DNA from 3 places in the Actinoplanes sp. CA-252034 genome. Region 2 is predicted to be linked to each of the others. Evidence: riboswitches for the same ligand, from Rfam matches in the RefSeq annotation. Region 2 holds a riboswitch; each other region holds the start of a gene.
What was found. Region 2 has a riboswitch for S-adenosylmethionine ahead of thrC (threonine synthase). Riboswitches for the same ligand answer to the same signal wherever they lie in the genome.

Region 1: another riboswitch for S-adenosylmethionine. It lies ahead of ACQPZW_RS13225 (aminotransferase class V-fold PLP-dependent enzyme); the one in region 2 lies ahead of thrC (threonine synthase).
Region 3: another riboswitch for S-adenosylmethionine. It lies ahead of ACQPZW_RS33110 (GNAT family N-acetyltransferase); the one in region 2 lies ahead of thrC (threonine synthase).

Annotation. Positions count from the first base shown of each region.
Region 1 covers NZ_CP191846.1:2,939,173-2,944,755, forward strand. The annotation lists gene ACQPZW_RS13200 (glycoside hydrolase domain-containing protein) at 1-546, opposite strand, end outside; gene ACQPZW_RS13205 (hypothetical protein) at 753-1,073, shown strand; gene ACQPZW_RS13210 (HD domain-containing protein) at 1,139-1,702, shown strand; gene ACQPZW_RS13215 (M20 family metallopeptidase) at 1,699-2,769, opposite strand; gene ACQPZW_RS13220 (DUF1684 domain-containing protein) at 2,779-3,564, opposite strand; SAM riboswitch class IV at 3,638-3,753, shown strand; gene ACQPZW_RS13225 (aminotransferase class V-fold PLP-dependent enzyme) at 3,770-4,987, shown strand; gene ACQPZW_RS13230 (putative bifunctional diguanylate cyclase/phosphodiesterase) at 5,041-5,583, shown strand, end outside.
Region 2 covers NZ_CP191846.1:10,326,567-10,332,149, reverse strand. The annotation lists gene ACQPZW_RS46810 (ABC transporter permease) at 1-608, shown strand, start outside; gene ACQPZW_RS46805 (GNAT family N-acetyltransferase) at 677-1,585, shown strand; SAM riboswitch class I at 1,718-1,856, shown strand; gene thrC (threonine synthase) at 1,866-3,149, shown strand; gene ACQPZW_RS46795 (hypothetical protein) at 3,383-3,817, opposite strand; gene ACQPZW_RS46790 (N-acetyltransferase family protein) at 3,864-4,367, opposite strand; gene groL (chaperonin GroEL) at 5,018-5,583, shown strand, end outside.
Region 3 covers NZ_CP191846.1:7,268,109-7,273,691, forward strand. The annotation lists gene ACQPZW_RS33095 (vanadium-dependent haloperoxidase) at 1-688, shown strand, start outside; gene ACQPZW_RS33100 (class I SAM-dependent methyltransferase) at 725-1,573, opposite strand; gene ACQPZW_RS33105 (HNH endonuclease family protein) at 1,999-2,541, shown strand; gene ACQPZW_RS33110 (GNAT family N-acetyltransferase) at 2,615-3,202, opposite strand; SAM riboswitch class IV at 3,217-3,333, opposite strand; gene ACQPZW_RS33115 (hypothetical protein) at 3,756-3,905, shown strand; gene dacB (D-alanyl-D-alanine carboxypeptidase/D-alanyl-D-alanine endopeptidase) at 4,575-5,583, opposite strand, start outside.

The DNA of each region.
Region 1 (5,583 bases), 3.4 Mb from region 2:
GTTCATGAACGCGAGCACACCGTCGCGGCACACGGTGTTCTTGCTGTCGTACGACTCCATGTCGTAGATCAGCACGCTCTCCGGGGACAGTCCGAGCGCGGTGGCCTGGCGGACGGCGTCCTCGGCGGCGGCCCGGCCCTGCGCGCCGGCCCGGGTGTCGTCGATCAGGTTCTTCCTGGTGACCGTGGTGCAGCTGGCCTGCGGGCCGACGTAGAGCGGGATCAGCCGCCAGCCGCGGGTGACCTGCTCGCGTACCCACTCCGGGGTCAGGTTGGCCTGGGTGCAGCCGCGGTTGTTGCCGCCGAAGTAGATGCCGGCCGCCCGGTACGGCGAGGACGCGAGCCACGCGGCCATCGCGTCGCTGGACGGAGCGGTGCAGGCGTCGAATCCGTACCCGGTGAAGTTGCCCGGCTGCGGCGCGAGCGCGGCGGCAGCCGTGGCGTTGCCGTTGATCAGCGCCAACGGGGCGACGGAGAGTGTCACGACCACTGCGGCGAGTAGCCGCCTCCGGTATCTGACGATGCCGGCGGTGACTTTTCGCAACATGGGAGCTCGCTTCATCGATACGGAGGGCCCATAGAGGGAAACAGACGCATCGGGATTCGCAAATTGCCTGTTCGGCTGATTCTGGTCAGCGGCCCCGTGAACCCCACAGTTCACCCGATGTCCATGCCGCGTTGTGCCGGGTGAACACGAGGCCGCGCCTATCGTGGGCACACGCCTGAACGCAGGGTTAACGAAGGGCGAGTGCGATGCACGGCTCGGTTCTCGAGGTCAGCACGAGCGCCGACGGCAGTGTGGTGATCCAGCCGCACGGCTCGGTCGGCCCGGACGAGGCGGTGGAGCTGCGGCAGCTCCTGGTGCACACGGTGCGCCGCGTGCGGCCGTTGCGCCTGATCGTCGATCTGACGCACGTCCGCGAGCTCGACCCGATCAATCTCGGATCGGTGGCCGCCGCGTGCGGTCTCGGCGACGACCACCAGGTGGCCGTCTTCGTCGACAATCCCAGCGCCGCGCTCGCTGCGCAGTTGGCCGCGGCGGGGGTGCCGGCCCCGAGGTTGCGCGCGGGTTGACGGTTTCCGACAGCGGTCATCGTTCGTCCATCCGCCGTTAACCTGCGCGGACGTAGCATCCTGCGATGACCGCTGTTCTCGCTCCCACCCGCGCCTTTCTGGCCCGGTCCGTCGCCGAGTCCCTGATCGGTGACAGCGGCAACCGGTGGCGGCACACGGCCGGGGTGGCCGAGCGCGCGGCGGAGCTCGCCGACCGTCTCGGCCTCGACCCGGACGTTCTGGTGGCCGCCGCGTGGCTGCACGACATCGGCTATGCGGCGTCCATCGCGCTGACCGGATTCCATCCCCTCGACGGCGCCGTGCACCTGAGCGCCGAGGGCTGGCCGGCCCGGATCGCCGGTCTGGTCGCCTTCCACTCCGGCGCCCGTTTCGTGGGCGCGGCCCGCGGCTTCGGCGAGCAGATGGCGGCCTTCCCCGACGAGCGCAGCCTGATGGCCGACGCCCTCACCTACGCCGATCAGACGGTCGGCCCGGCCGGCGCGCGGGTCGACACCGAGACGCGCTACGCCGAGATGCTGCACCGGCAGGGCCCCTGCTCGTGGAACGCGAAGGTCGGCGCCGACCGCCGCCCCCACCTGCGGGCCGTCGCCGCCCGTGTCGAGCACCTTCTGGCCGTCCCGGCCTTCTAGGAGAGACCTTTCAAGAACGATTCGAGCGCTCGGCGGTACGGCGTGAGCGTGCGCAGGTCGACATACTCCTCCGGCCCGTGCTGCCCGTCGCCACCCGGCCCGAAGATGACCGCGGGCACGCCCTCCGCCGAGTAGAAGCGCCCGTCCGCCGCCCCGTGCTTTCGCAGCAGCGACCCGTCGAACCCGACGTCACGCGCCGCCGCCTGCAGACGGAGCACGTCGGCGCCGCCCGGATCGGCGAAGTGCGGAGCGCCCAGCGCCTCGACCGTCGCCGTCAGCCCGGTGACCGACCCGAGGAACGCGGCCACCTCGTCCGGTGTGCGCCCGGCCAGGTCGGTGTCGGAGGGCGGGAACCGGATGTCCAGCAGCGCCTCCGCCCGGGCCGGGACCACGTTGGCGGCCTGGTTGGGCGTGTCGACGCGGGCCACGTTGACGGTCGTCACCCACGCCTCGGCGGCCGGGACCGGATAGCGGTCCAGCAGCCGGCGCACGCCCTCGGTGACGGCGGTCAGCGCGTTCGACCCGAGCCACGGGTAGGCGGCGTGCGCGGTCCGGCCGGACGCGGAGAGCCGGGCCCGGATGATCCCCTTCGACTCGGTGACCACCCGTAGCCCGCTCTGCTCGCCGATGATCACGAAATCGGCCCGGACGCCCTGGGCGACCTGGTGCCCGGTGCCGTCGAAGCCGCCCACCTCCTCATCGGTGACCAGCTGCAACGCCAGGCCGTAGGACAGCGTGGCGGCCAGATCGCGGAACACCCGGGTCATCACCAGGGCGGCCGCCTTCATGTCGTGGGCGCCCCGGCCGTACAGACGGTCGCCGTCGAGCCGTGGGACGAACTGGTGCGGCTCGCCGGGCACCACGTCCAGGTGCGCGTTGAGGATCACCCGCGGTGGCCCGGCCCGCCCGGGGACGGTCAGCAGCGCGCTCGGCCTGCCACGGGACTCGAACCGGCGGACCCCGAAGCCGGGACCGGCGACCGTGAGCAGCAGGTCGAGCGCACGCCGCAGCTCGTCCGGGCGATCCGCGGTCGAGCGGATCGCGATCAGGTCCGCGAGCTCCTCCATGGAGGGACCCTACGCCGGGATCCTCTCGCCCGCCTCGATCGCGACCGGCAGCCTGTTGCCGGCCGGGGGCAGCGGGCAGGTCGCGAAGTCGACGTACGCGCACGGCAGGTTCGTCGCCCGGTTGAAGTCGAGCGTGACCGTGCCGTCCTCGGCGGGCGCGGCGACGGCCAGGCTCCGGTTGGCCGCGTAGGTGGTCAGCCCCGAGGTCGCGTCGGTGAACAGCACGGACAGCGACCCGGGAGCGGTCCCGTTGAACGCGATGAGCGACAGCTGCTCGCCGCCCACCTCGAACTCGACCCGGCCCGGCGACTCGTAGACGTGCTCGATGCCCTCGGCCACCGAGCCCACCGTGGTCGGCTGTGGCTCGTCGAACCGCACGAACCGCCCGGTCACGACCCACTTCTCGTCGGCCGGGTAGGCGGGCGTGCCGGTGTAGGCGGTGAGCAGCGGGCTCCTCGGGCTCCGCGGCCGCACCACGTCGTGACCACCGCGCCGGGCGATCTCGATGTGCACGTCGCCGTGCTCCACGATCACGTCGCCGCGTTCCTCGATCGGCTCGAACGTGTGCGTGCCGGTGATCGTGCCGGTGGCGGTGGTCAGGGACTCACCCTCGGCCAGGGCGACGGTGACCCCGGACGGCCCGGTGCTCCACGCGCCGGGGGCGTCGTCGAAGCTCTGCGGCGTCTCGGTGAGCCAGTGCAGGCCGGTGATCGCGAGGAAGCCGTGCGGATCGGCGCGCCGCTTCTCGTGCCCGGTGTGCCATTGGTCCCACTGCTGCTGGAACGAGGTCGTCATGCACACGACTCTATTCCCTACTCGTCGCGTGGGAAATGGACGGTGGACGTGACATCTGCTAATTTCGGCTGCAGGTCATGAGTGCCAGCGCGTAGCCCCGGCTTGCTGGCCGGCAACCCTTCCGTTCGCGACGGGGTGCCCCGGGTGAGGACCGGGCCGTCTGTCGACCGACAGCGGCAAACGGCGAACCCGTGGAGGCGCGGTCATGCCATCTTCCCCACTCGACGTCATCGGTGCCGACGATGAGCTCGATTTCGTGCACCTCGACTACGCGGCGTCGGCCCCCTGCGTGCGGGCGGCCGCCGACGCGGTGCAGGACCTGCTTCCGCGGTACGGCAGCGTGCACCGTGGCACCGGAGTGCGCTCGCAGGCGTCCACCCTCGCCTACGAGCTGGCCCGCGACGTGGTGGCCGAGTTCACCGGCGCCCGCCCCGGCGACACGGTGATCTTCACCCGCAACACCACCGACGCCCTCAACCTGCTGGCCCGGGCCCTGCCCGCGGGCGCCACCACCGTGCAGTTCGACGGCGAGCACCACGCCAACCTGCTGCCCTGGCCGAACCCGCTTCGCCTGCCCGCCCCCGCCTCGCCGGACGAGGCGGTCACGGCGCTCAAATCGGCGCTCGACGGGCTGACCGGGCCGGTGGTGTTCACCGTCACCGGGGCGAGCAACGTGACCGGCGAGGTGTGGCCGGTGCGTGAGCTCGCCGACGTGGCGCACTCGTACGGCGCCCGGGTCGTCGTCGACGCCGCCCAGCTCGCCCCGCACGTGCCCGTCGACCTCGACGACCTGGGCGCCGACTACCTCGCCTTCTCCGGCCACAAGCTGTACGCGCCGTTCGGTGCCGGGGTGCTGGTGGGCCGCTCCGACTGGCTGGACGCGGCTGAGCCGTACCTCGCCGGTGGGGGCGCGAGCGCCGCGGTCGGTGACCGTCCCGGTGACCTGGCCTGGGCGACCGGGCCCGCCCGGCACGAGGGCGGCACCCCGAACCTGCTCGGCGCGGTGTCGCTGGCCGCGGTCTGCGAGGCGCTCACCGCGGCCGGCCGGGCGACGCTGCACGAGCACGAGCAGCGGCTCCTGGCCCGGCTGCGGGCCGGGCTGGCCGGCGTGCCCGGGGCGATCGAGGTGAGCCTGTTCGGCCCGGACCACCCGCGGGTCGGCATCGTGTCGCTGGCGCTGCCCGGCCACGATCCGGCCGCGGTGGCCCGGAGGCTGAGCCGCGAGCACGGCATCGGCGTACGGGCCGGCCAGTTCTGCGCCCACCCACTGGTCCGCCGCCTGACCGGGTCGTACCGGACCGGTGCGTGCGGCGACGGCGTGCCCGGCCTGCTGCGGATCAGCTTCGGCCTGGGCAGCACCGGCGAGGACGTCGACCGGGCGGTCGCGGCGCTGGCCGCGGTGGTCGGGACGGTTCGCACCTGAGCTACAACCGGCGGGTCCTGTGACCGGACCCCCATCCGGCCGATGCTCCGTTCGTGGCGACGTGGATGGCGAGGCTCCGCGACCGGCTTCCGGCCGGCGGGAGGCTCAACGACGAGGACTGGGCGGGCCGGCACCGGCTGCTGACGGTGCTGCTTGCCCTGTGCATGGTGTTCTTCACCGTGTTCGGTGTGCTCAGGGGCGCCGGCGCGGAGGAGCTGCTGGTCACCGACGGGCTGGTGCTGACCGGCCTGATGATCGCGACCCTGCTGAAGAACCGGCGGGTGCGGTCGCTCGCCGTGGCGCTCGGTTACGTGGCCGCCTGCGGTGGCTTCGTGATCGTCTGCGACGGGCTCACCGAGGCGCACTTCACGTTCTTCATCCTGATCCCGGCGCTCGCCCTCTACCGGGACTGGGCGCCGTTCGGTGGCTTCCTGGTCGGCACCACCCTGCATCACGCCGGTTTCGGCGTGATCGAGGCGGACCACACCTTCGGCCACCACTCGGCGCAGCAGCACCCGCTGGTCTGGGCGCTGCTGCACGGCGCCGCGGTGCTCTGTGCCGCCTCGTTCCAGCTGGTCGCATGGCGGTTCAACGAG
Region 2 (5,583 bases):
TGTCGGCCGGGTTCCTGCTGGTCGTGGTGGTCGCACTGTTCTTCGGCGACACGGTGGCCAGCGAGGCCAGCTGGGGCAGTCTGCGCTACCTGCTGGCGATCCCGGTGCCGCGGGCCCGGCTGCTCGGCGTCAAGCTGACCGTCGCCGCCGGATACTCGCTGCTGGCCCTGATCCTGCTCGTCGGCACCAGTCTGCTCGTCGGCACGCTGCGGTACGGCTGGTCCCCGATGGGCAGCACGATCGCCGCCGAGATCCCACCCGGTGAGGGGCTGCTGCGGCTGCTGGGGATCTGCGCGTACCTGGCCACCACCCTGCTCGTGGTGGCCGGCCTGGCGTTCCTGCTGTCGGTGCTGACCGACGCGGCGCTGGGCGCGGTCGGCGGCGCGGTGCTGCTGTGGATCCTGTCCAGCATCCTGGACCAGATCGACGCGCTCGGCGATATCCGCAACGGGCTGCCGACCCACTACACCGACGCCTGGATGGGCCTGCTCTCCACACCGGTGCAGACCGAGGACCTGGCGAAGGGCGCGATCTCCGCGGTGGTCTACGCCACCCTGTTCTGGGGCATCGCGTTCTACCGGTTCACCCGCAAGGACGTCACCTCCTGACAGTGCTTCCGCCCCGGCGGCGTCAATTCGGTTGACGGCCGGGGCGGGCGCGCGATGGCATGGCGGCCGTGACGGCTGACTTCTCGATCCGCCCGGCCCACCCCGACGACGCCGCCGCGGCGGCCGCGCTCCGCGCCGCGGTCCATCCCTATCTGGTCCGTGGCGAGGCCTCCACCCGCCGCATGTTCGCCGATCCACCACCCGGCGGGAACCGGATCCACCTGCTGGCCGAGCGCGACGGCGAGATCATCGGCCTGGTCTCGGCCTTCCGGGACACCCGCTCGGCGGACGCCGGCTTCGGCCGGATCGCGTTGCAGGTGCACCCACGGCGCCGAGGCCGGGGGATCGGCTCGGCCCTGCTCACCGAGGCGATCACCCACCTGCGGTCGATCGGGGTGTGCCGGGCGAGCAGTTGGGCGGCGCCGGAGGCGGTCGGGTTCGCCCGCGCCCACGGGTTCGAGCCGTCCCGCGAGATGCGCTTCTCGGCCCTGGATCTGACCGGGTTCGGCGACCGGCCGTTCCTTCCCGCGCCGGCCGGGATCCAGATGGTGCGGCTGCGCGAGCTGGCGGAGAAGGCGCTGTACGAGGCGGATGTGGCCGCCGCGACCGACGAGCCCGGTGAGACCCCGCCGCAGCCGACGCCCTATCCGCTGTGGCGCTACGAGATCTGGGACGAACCGGGCCTGGACCGGGACGCCAGCACCGCGGCCGTGGCCGACGGCGAGATCGTGTCGTTCTCGCTGGTGCTGCGTGACGGCGACCGGATGTGGTCGGACATGACCGCCACCGTCCCGGCTCATCGCGGCCGCGGCCTGGCCCACCTGGTGAAGACGGCAGCGCTGCGCCGGGCCGCAGCCTCCGGTGTACGCACCGCCTACACCAGCAACGACGAGGAGAACGCGCCGATGCTCGCGGTCAACAACCGTCTCGGCTACCGCCCGGTCGGCACCCAGATCTCCTGCCTCGCCGAGATATGACGACCGGCCGGGAGTGAGGACGACCGGCGGGGGTGAGGCCGACCGGCCGGGGGAGAAGGAGGTCGCTCACACCTCGGGAACTTCCTGTGGCGTTCGCGGGATCTCGTCGTAAGGTGTTGGAAACAACTGAATACCTCATCCAGAGGGGCAGAGGGATACGGCCCGACGAAGCCCCGGCAACCACCGCGCAGCGATTCTCGATGACGAGCCGCGCGTGGCAGGTGCTAATTCCGTCCCCGTTACGGCAGGTCGCCGCGGGGAAAGATGAGAGGAAACTCTAATGACGTCTGTCGTCGACGTACCCTCCACCGCCTCCACCTCGCCCGCTCGCGGCCTCGTCTGTCGTGCCTGCGGCGCTGAGTATCCTCTCGCCGCGCAGCACGCCTGTTACGAGTGTTTCGGCCCGCTCGAGGTCGCCTACGACGAGGCGGCGCTCGCGCGGGTGACCCGGGCCCAGATCGAGGCGGGCCCGCAGAACATCTGGCGTTACGCGGCTCTGCTGCCGGCGGGCCAGGACCCGGCGACCCGGGTGACCCTCGATCCCGGTCTGACCCCGCTGGTGGCCGCCCCGCAGCTGGCCGCCGCGGTCGGCATCGAGGCCCCGCTCTACGTCAAGGACGACTCGCAGAACCCGACGCACTCGTTCAAGGACCGGGTCGTCTCGGTGGCCCTCACCGCGGCCAAGGAGCTGGGCTTCAACCGGTTCTCCTGCGCCTCGACCGGCAACCTGGCCAACTCGGTCGCCGCCCACGCGGCCCGGGCCGGTGTGCCGAGCATCGTCTTCATCCCGGCCGACCTCGAGCAGGGCAAGATCATCACGACCGCGGTGTACGGCGGTGAGCTGGTCGCCATCGAGGGTTCCTACGACGACGTGAACCGGCTGTGCAGCGAGCTCGTGGAGACCGACGAGTTCGAGGACACCGCGTTCGTTAACGTGAACGTCCGCCCGTTCTACGCCGAGGGCTCCAAGACGCTGGGCTACGAGGTGGCCGAGCAGCTGGGCTGGCGCATTCCGGCCCAGGTGGTCATCCCGATGGCCTCCGGCGAGCTGCTCACCAAGGTGGACAAGGCGTTCAGCGAGCTGGTCGAGATCGGACTGGCCGAGGCCCCGGAGGGCGGCTGGACCGTCTTCGGCGCCCAGTCCGAGGGCTGCAACCCGATCGCGGTCGCCCTGCACGCCGACACCGACGTGATCACCCCGGTGAAGCCGACCGGCATCGCCAAGTCCCTCAACATCGGCGACCCGGCCGCCGGGCCGTACGCGATCGAGGCCGTCAAGCGCACCGGCGGGTGGATGGACTACGCGAACGACGAGGAGATCCGCGCGGGCATCCGGCTGCTGGCCGAGACGACCGGCATCTTCGCCGAGACCGCCGGCGGCACCACCGTGGCGGTGCTCCAGAAGCTGGTGGCGAGCGGCAGGCTCGACCCCACCAAGGAGACCGTCGTCTACAACACCGGCGAAGGCCTGAAGACGCTCGACGCGGTGGCCGGCCAGGTTGGACCGACCCACACGATCAAGCCGTCGCTGCGGGGCGCCCGGGAGGCCGGGCTGCTCGGCTGACACGCGCCGGGTCGCCCGACCGGCCGGGCGAAGGTCACCAATTCGTGACCAACTCTCACTGACCGTCACCGACGATCAGCCGGTTGTCAGAATTACCTCCTCCGAGGACTTGCACTCCGATCTCCGGATGGGCAGGATGCTCTCTGCGGGAGGATGCGACGCCGTACGAGGCCCCTCACCAGAGCTTGGCGACAATCTCCGAGGGTCCCAACGATCCAGCGCTGACCCATTGGCTACGTGCCCGGAGGCGCTGTGCGTCCGTCCTCCCGACCAAAGACCTTGAGCACCCACGGCCGCAGCGGTATGTCGTCCCGATAGTGGCCGTCGGCGAGCCCCGCGTTCTTCTCGAACCAGTTGCGCACCCCGTAGGACGTCGTCAACGCGATCGACCAGCCACAGGCGACCCAGTAGGCGGGCCAGAAAAGCGGGCCGAAGAACGCGTACTGGCTCGCGTGGCGGCACTCGTGGGCGAACAGCCGGGCACGCTCCTCGGCGAGCAGCCACTCGGCCGGACGGTTCGTGATGATCACCGAGCCGACCGTGAAACAGGAGCCGGCCGGCATCCGGAACCGGAAGTTCTCCGCGATCAGCACGCCGTGCCGTCCCCGCCGCACCCTCGTCCCGGTGCCGAGAGCGAGCAACAGCCCGGCGAGGGTCGTCCCGTTCACCGCGGTCAACGTCGTCCGCGTCACGTGCCACCCGCGCCCGGCCATCTCACACCCGCCGGCGCATCTGCAGCTCGGTGAGGACGCGGACGGTCGGGTGCGGCAGGCGCACCCCGGTGTCGGTGAAACCCAGCTTCTCGTACGCCCGGACGGCCCGCTCGTTGCCGCAGACCACCTCCAGCATCAGCTCGTCCCGCCCGGCCGCCGCCGACCAGTCGGCGACCGCCTCGACGAGCTGCCCGAGCAGTTTGCCACCCCGGTGGGCGGGGGTCAGGTAGACCGCGAAGATGACCGTGCAACCCGGCTCGCCGGGCACCGTGGTCCCGCCGGCGTGCCCGATCAGCGGCCCACCCGGGTCGACGATGAACTGGGCCGTGTCGGGCCCCTCGGAGGACTGCCGGATCCGCTGCCGGTAGCTCTCGTGCGACCGTGCCGCGGCCTGCGCCAGGGTCTCCAGGAACGCCAGCGGACTGTCCGCCAGCATCTCCAGGCGGAGCGCCCGCATGCGCCCGGCGTCATCCGGGGTCACTCGCCGTACGTCCCAGTTCTCCATGCCTTCATCACTACCGCCGGTCCACCGGCTCGGCAACCGGGTTGTCGCGAACCCGAGCGCACGGATGATGTCGCAGATCCGGGCACTGTCACATCGACGTCGCGCCGGAGCCGCTGATTCTCCTGATCGTCGGTCCCGTGATCCTCGCGGTGATGTCGGTCCTGCCGGGTCTCGCCGCCACCACGCCGTTCCGGGGTGCTGCTGTGCCGGTCCTCGGATGGGCGGTTGCCCGGAGGTGCCGGCGGCGGCCGGCATCGTCGGCTGGTCGGATGCGGTGCTCGTCACGTCCCGCCCGGTGGTGCCGGAGACCGCCGACAGCCCTCCTGAGCTGGGCTTGCAAGATCCTTAGCCGAAACGGCGGCCACTCCCGGGGTTTCGCGGGAAGATGGGGTTTCTTGCACTCGCCATCGGAGAGTGCTAAACAAGTGATTGGCACTCGCGCATGCTGAGTGCCAGCAGGTCGGGACGGTGGGGTTCCGGTTGCGATGCCGCCATCGGCATCGGGGCACGGAGCCGGTCGTCGCGGGCTATCCGGCTCGGCCTGAGGACGTCACCTTCGCCAGGTGGTGGCGTCCGCAGACTTTCCTCAACATGCGGAGAGCGGGGCCGACGAGGCCCGGCGCCGCGGATGTCCGGGAGGACAACGCCGTATGGCCAAGATCATCGCATTCGACGAGGAAGCCCGTCGCGGCCTCGAGAGCGGCATGAACCAGCTCGCCGACGCCGTCAAGGTGACCCTCGGTCCCAAGGGCCGCAACGTGGTTCTCGAGAAGAAGTGGGGCGCCCCCACGATCACCAACGATGGTGTATCCATCGCCAAGGAGATCGAGCTCGAGGGCACCTTCGAGAGGATCGGCGCCGAGCTGGTCAAGGAGGTCGCCAAGAAGACCGACGACGTCGCCGGTGACGGCACGACGACCGCGACCGTCCTGGCTCAGGCGCTGGTTCGTGAGGGCCTGCGCAACGTGGCCGCCGGCGCCAACCCGATGGCCCTCAAGCGGGGTATCGAGGCCGCCGTCGCCAGCGTCTCCGAGGAGCTGAGCAAGCTCGCGAAGGACGTGGAGACCAAGGAGCAGATCGCCTCCACCGCCTCCATCTCGGCCGCTGACACCACGGTCGGCGAGAAGGTCGCCGAGGCCATGGACAAGGTCGGCAAGGAAGGCGTCATCACCGTCGAGGAGAGCAACACCTTCGGCCTCGAGCTCGAGCTCACCGA
Region 3 (5,583 bases), 3.1 Mb from region 2:
CCTGCGGCCGTTCGTGCTGCCACGGGCCGACATGTTCCGAACCGCCGGGCCGCCGTCGCTGACCAGTGGCGCCTACACCCGCGACTTCGACGAGATCAAGGCGATCGGGGCGGCGGACAGCGCGACCCGTACCGCTGACCAGACCGACTCCGCCCGCTGGTGGCACGACCGGCGGCTCGGCCAGTGGGAGATCAACCGGCAGCTCGCCGTCACGCAGCGACTCGACGCGGTGCAGACCGCCCGGCTGCTCGCCATGGTCAACATCGCGGCGTCGGACGCCAACACCGCCTGCTTCAACGAGAAACGGCACTGGGGCTTCTGGCGGCCCGTCACCGCGGTCCAGCTCGCCGACACCGACGGCAACCCGCACACCACCGGCGACCCCTCCTGGATGCCGCTGCTGATCACCCCGGGCAGTCCCGACTACACGTCCGGGCACGCGTGCGCGACCGGCTCCAACATGACGATCCTGCGGTTGTTCTTCGGCCGCGACGACATCCCGTTCCACGCGACCAGCGCCGACACCGGGACCACCCGCCACTTCAGCGGCTTCTCCGATGCCCTCGAGGAGCTGATCAACGCCCGGGTCTGGGGCGGCATCCACTTCCGGTCGGCCGATCTCGCGGGCGCCGGGATCGGGGCCAAGACCAGCATCTACCTGTACGTGCACGCCTTCCGCCGCCGCTGACCATTGTCGGACACCGGTGACCGGGCGCTCGCACGGTCACCGGCGTTTGCGGGCCAGTAGTTGCAGTGCGGCCGACCGGTTCCCGTTCATCGTTGCGACGTCGATCCGGCGCTCGGCCACCACGTCGATCCGTCCCCGATCTCCCCCACCGGTCCGGCCCTGACCTTCCCCACCGAATCGGCGATCATCTCCACTGCCGATTCTCCGCTCGTCTCCCACACCGATTCTCCGCTCGTCCGCTCCGTCGATTCGGCGCTCATCTCCCACACCGATCCGGCATTCATCCCCCACGCCGATTCGCCGCTCGTCTCCCACGTCAATCCGGCGCTCATCCCCCGCGTCAATCCGACGCTCATCCCCCGCGTCAATCCGACGCTCATCCCCCACGTCAATCCGACGCTCATCCCCCGCGTCAATTCGGCGCTCGTCTCCCACGTCAATTCGGCGCTCGTCTCCTACGTCGATTCGGCGATCGTCTCCCACGTCGGAACGTGTCAGCAGGGCACGGAGGTGCTCGGCGGTGTGGTGGCGGCACGTCGCCCCGTCGCCCGTGGTGAAGACTCCGTAAGGCGACCCGGTGTAGCGGCGACGATTGCGGTCGTCGTCCTGGAGCAGGAGGTCGCTGACGTGGATCAGGCCACCGGGGGCGAGCAGGCGGTCCAGCTCGGCGATCAGCGCCCGCTGGGCGGCGTCGTCCGGGACGCAGGTGAGCACCGCGAACAGCAGGATGACATCGACGCTCCCGGCCGGGCGGTCCAGGACCGGCGGGGAATCCAGGACCGTGAACCGCAGGCCGGGATGATCACGGCGACCACGCTCGATCAGACCGGCCGAGATGTCGGCGCCGGTGACGTCGGTGAAGCCCTCGGCGGTGAGCTCGGCCATCAGCCGTCCGTAACCGCAGCCGTAGTCCAGGACGCGGGTGTCCCGCGGGACACCGGCCAGCCACTCGTGACGAAGCGGATGGGTGAACGTCTTCGTGACGCCCACGGTGCTCCAGTACATCGTCTCCCTCGCATAGGCCCGGCGGTCGCGTTGCGGCCCGGTGGCGGGTGGACGTCGCGGGGACAGCCACGGGACTGTTCGTAGACCGTACAAAAGATTGAGTTTGATCTTTTTTGTTCTGACACAAGAAATTCATGAACGTCATCATCCGGCGACGTGCGGCTGCCGTAGAAGTGTGTGGTCCGAATCGGACGACACGAAGGAGCCGTTCATGCCCCTCTCCCCCGCCCCCTGATGGCCGGCCTCACCGCCGCGCTGATCACGATCGGTCTGCTGGCCGCCCCCGCCCAGGCCGCCCCACCGGAATCCCGTCGAAGTCGACGGCCCAGACATACCTCAGCGCGCTGACCGTCGCGGCCGAGGCCAACGCGAGCACCTACGATCGTGATCTGTTTCCGCACTGGATCACCATCTCCGGGACCTGCAACACCCGCGAGACGGTCCTGAAGCGGGACGGCTCCAACGTGGTCGTCAGCTCCGCGTGCGCCGCCACCTCCGGCTCGTGGTATTCGTCCTACGACGGCGCGACCTGGACCGCGGCCTCCGACCTCGACATCGACCACGTGGTGCCGCTCGCCGAGGCGTGGCGTTCCGGCGCGAGCGCGTGGACCACCAGCAGGCGGCAGAGCTTCGCCAACGACCTGACCCGCCCGCAGCTGATCGCGGTCACCGACAACGTCAACCAGTCCAAGAGCGACCAGGACCCGTCGACGTGGCAGCCGTCGGTCACCTCGTACCGGTGCACCTACGCCAAGATGTGGATCGCGGTGAAGTACTACTACTCGCTGACACTCCAGTCGTCGGAGAAGACCGCGTTGCAGACCATGCTCAACACCTGCTCCAGCTGACCCCCCGTACCGGAGGGCGGGAGCCGCCGCTCTCCGGTACGGATCGGCCCGATGCCGCGCTGCGCCCGGTGTCCTATCGCGTCTCGGACAGCCGATGTTCCAGGTAGGCGCGACATTCCCGCCATTCCTCGGTCACCACGGAGAACAGCGCCGAATCCCGCAGCCGGCCCTCCTCCCCCGGCGCCCACGAGCGCGACCAGTTCCGCAGCACACCCTCGAACCGCGCGCCCACGCCCACGATCGCTGACCGTGACCGGGCGTTACGCGCGTCCGTGCTCATCCCCACCCGCTGCGCGCCCCAGTTCTCGAAAGCGTTCTTGAACAGCAGATACTTGGCCTCAAGATTGATCCCGGACCCCTGAGCCGACGCGGCCAGCCAGGTGAAACCGACATCGATCGCGGCCAGCGGCTTCCCGCGCGGATCCCAATAGGCGGTCACCCCGACGGCCCGGCCGGTCCGAAGACAGATCTGCGCGTACGGAGTCAAGCCGTCCCGCCCGATCTGCTCCGCAATGTATCCGTCGACGGTCGCGGCGGTCGGCACCCACGTCCAGTCGTAGGAGTCCCGCGACTCCTCAGCAGCCACGGCAAGCCCGGCGGCGTGACACTTGCCCAGCGGCTCGAGACGAACAAGACGGCCGTGCAGCACAGAATGATCCATGAGAGTCCCCTCGGGGTCGCGGCTTGCCCGGCGCGAACCGCACCGAACCCGGTCATCACCCGGGGCACCCCGCCCACGAAGCGGAGGGTTGCCGGCCAGCAAGCCGGGGCTTGACGCTGGCACTCATGACCTGCGCGCAACATACCACCGCCAATCCGCTCCCAGCGTCCCGTTTCCGCAGCCCCCACCACCCGCGCCCCGTTTCCGCAGCGCCCCAGCAGCGACCTGTTTCCGCACCGCCCCACCACCCGCACCCTGCTCCCGCACCGCCCCACCATGCGCGCCCCGTTCCCGCACCGCCCCACCATGCGCGCCCTGTTTCGCAGCGCCCCGTTTCCGCAGCGCCCCCGCGTTCCGTTTCCGCAGCGCCCCGTTCCCCAGCGCCCCACCCGTAGCGCCGGCCACTACTCGAACGCCCGGCAGGTTGCCAGGGCCGACATCGCGCCGCCGCGGACACCCTCAGTTGGCAGGTCCGGTGGCCCGACAGCCGAGTTCTGGACGATTGATGCACTCGCTGCCCGGTCCGGGCACGCTTACCACCCATCGATGGGCGATGATCGAACCCGCACCCGGCAGCGGGCACACCCACGGCCACGGCCACGGCCACGGCCCCGGCCCCGGCACCATGCCCGCCCACACCAACGATCGGGTGCAGCTACGGCTGGACATCGACCACCACCGACGGGCGCTGCCACGGAGATGACAGGTTGCCGGCCGGGGAGGGCGGGACGATTGGCGCAAGAAGCGGTCGGCTTCGGGTTTCGTTTCTCGCGGCTGGCTGTGCCAGTTGAGGACCGGAGCCCACGCTCACGCGCCGCTCGGCACGCACAAGGACCTGTCGACGGACAAACCGCGGGCTACTGATTTGTCGCTTGGCAGTGGTGGTGAGCCAGCTTCTGCTGCCAGGACTGGGCTGCCGTCCGTCCGTCGAGGAGGGCGGGCTGCGAATCGCCGCCGTTATACAGCGAGTTGTTCGGCGGCAGACCCTAACCGTGCCGAGCGATGGCCGACGGGACGGTCATTTCTAAGCGCGGCTGTGCGGTCGGGGACTCGGCGGCTGATCGACGGCGACGGGGTGCGGGCCCTGACTCGAAAGCTCCCTCTTGTAGAGATGACGGATCAGTGGCGGCTGGTGAGGGCGCAATTGGCAACGGAGTGCCTCGCAAGGGGGTGGCCGGTCAGGGGGTGGCCGGTCAGGGGGTGGCCGGTCAGGGGGTGGCCGGTCAGGGGGTGGCCGGTCAGGGGGTGGCCGGTCAGGGAGTTGCCGGTCACGAGGTAGCTGGTCAGGAGGTAGGTGGTCAGGGGTAGCTGGTCAGGAGGTCGGTGGAGATGGAGTGGCTCGCGAGGAGGTGACTCGCGAGGCGGTGGCTCGTCAGGAGGTGGCTCGCCAGGAGGTGATTGATGAGGCCGCGGCTCGGGACGGGGTGGCTGGTGAGGGAGGGGTGGTTGCCAGGGCCACGGCTGCCTCGTCCAGTAGAGGGGCGGCGGTGTCGATGGCCGCGTTGACTATGAAAGCGAAGATCAAGCGGCGGCCGTCGGGGGCGGTCACGTAGCCGGACAAGGCGTTCACCCCGGACAGGGTGCCTGTCTTGGCTCGGACATTGCCGGCGGCGGGGGTGCCTCTCATGCGGTTGCTGAGGGTTCCGCCGATCAGCGGGGCCGGGTCTCCGGCCACCGGCAGCGCCGCGCGGAACGCTGGGAACCAGGTGCGCCGCTGCGCCCTCTCCAGAAGCGTGGTCACCTGGCGCGCGGTCACCCAGTTGCGGCGGCTCAAACCGGAGCCATCACCCATGGTCAACAGCCGGGTGTCCACGCCCAGCCTGCCCAGGGCTCTGGTCGCGGCGGCCAGCCCGGTCGGCCAACTGCCGGGCCTTACCGGGTCGGTGGCCCTCGACATCGCCTTGACGAGCAGCTCGGCGATACCGTTGTTGGACAGCTTCAGGAATGGCGGCAGGATCTCGGCCAGCGGCTGTGACGTCTGCGTGGCCACGGGACGGGTGCCGCCCGGCACGGTGCCCCGCAGGGTCCGCCCGGTGATCGTCACCCCGTGTCGCCGCAAGGCTGCGCGGAACAGCCCGGCGGTCGTGACGGCCGGGTCCGGCACCGAGACCAGATCCGCACCGGAACGGCCCGCCGCCACATTGCCGGTGACGGTGATGCTTGCGGTTCCGTGGGTTCGCACCGCTCCGATCGTGTCCCCACCGTCCCCGGTGACGGCTCGATTGACGACCCGGACGGTGCCGGTCGGCGGCCACACCCGGATCGTCGGGCGGCGGCCGTTCACACCCTGATACCGGATCTCCACGGCGGCGTTGTCGAACCGTGCGTTCGCGGCGAACGAGAGCGCTGACACGGGTGCGGTCGATCCGAACGGCTCGTCC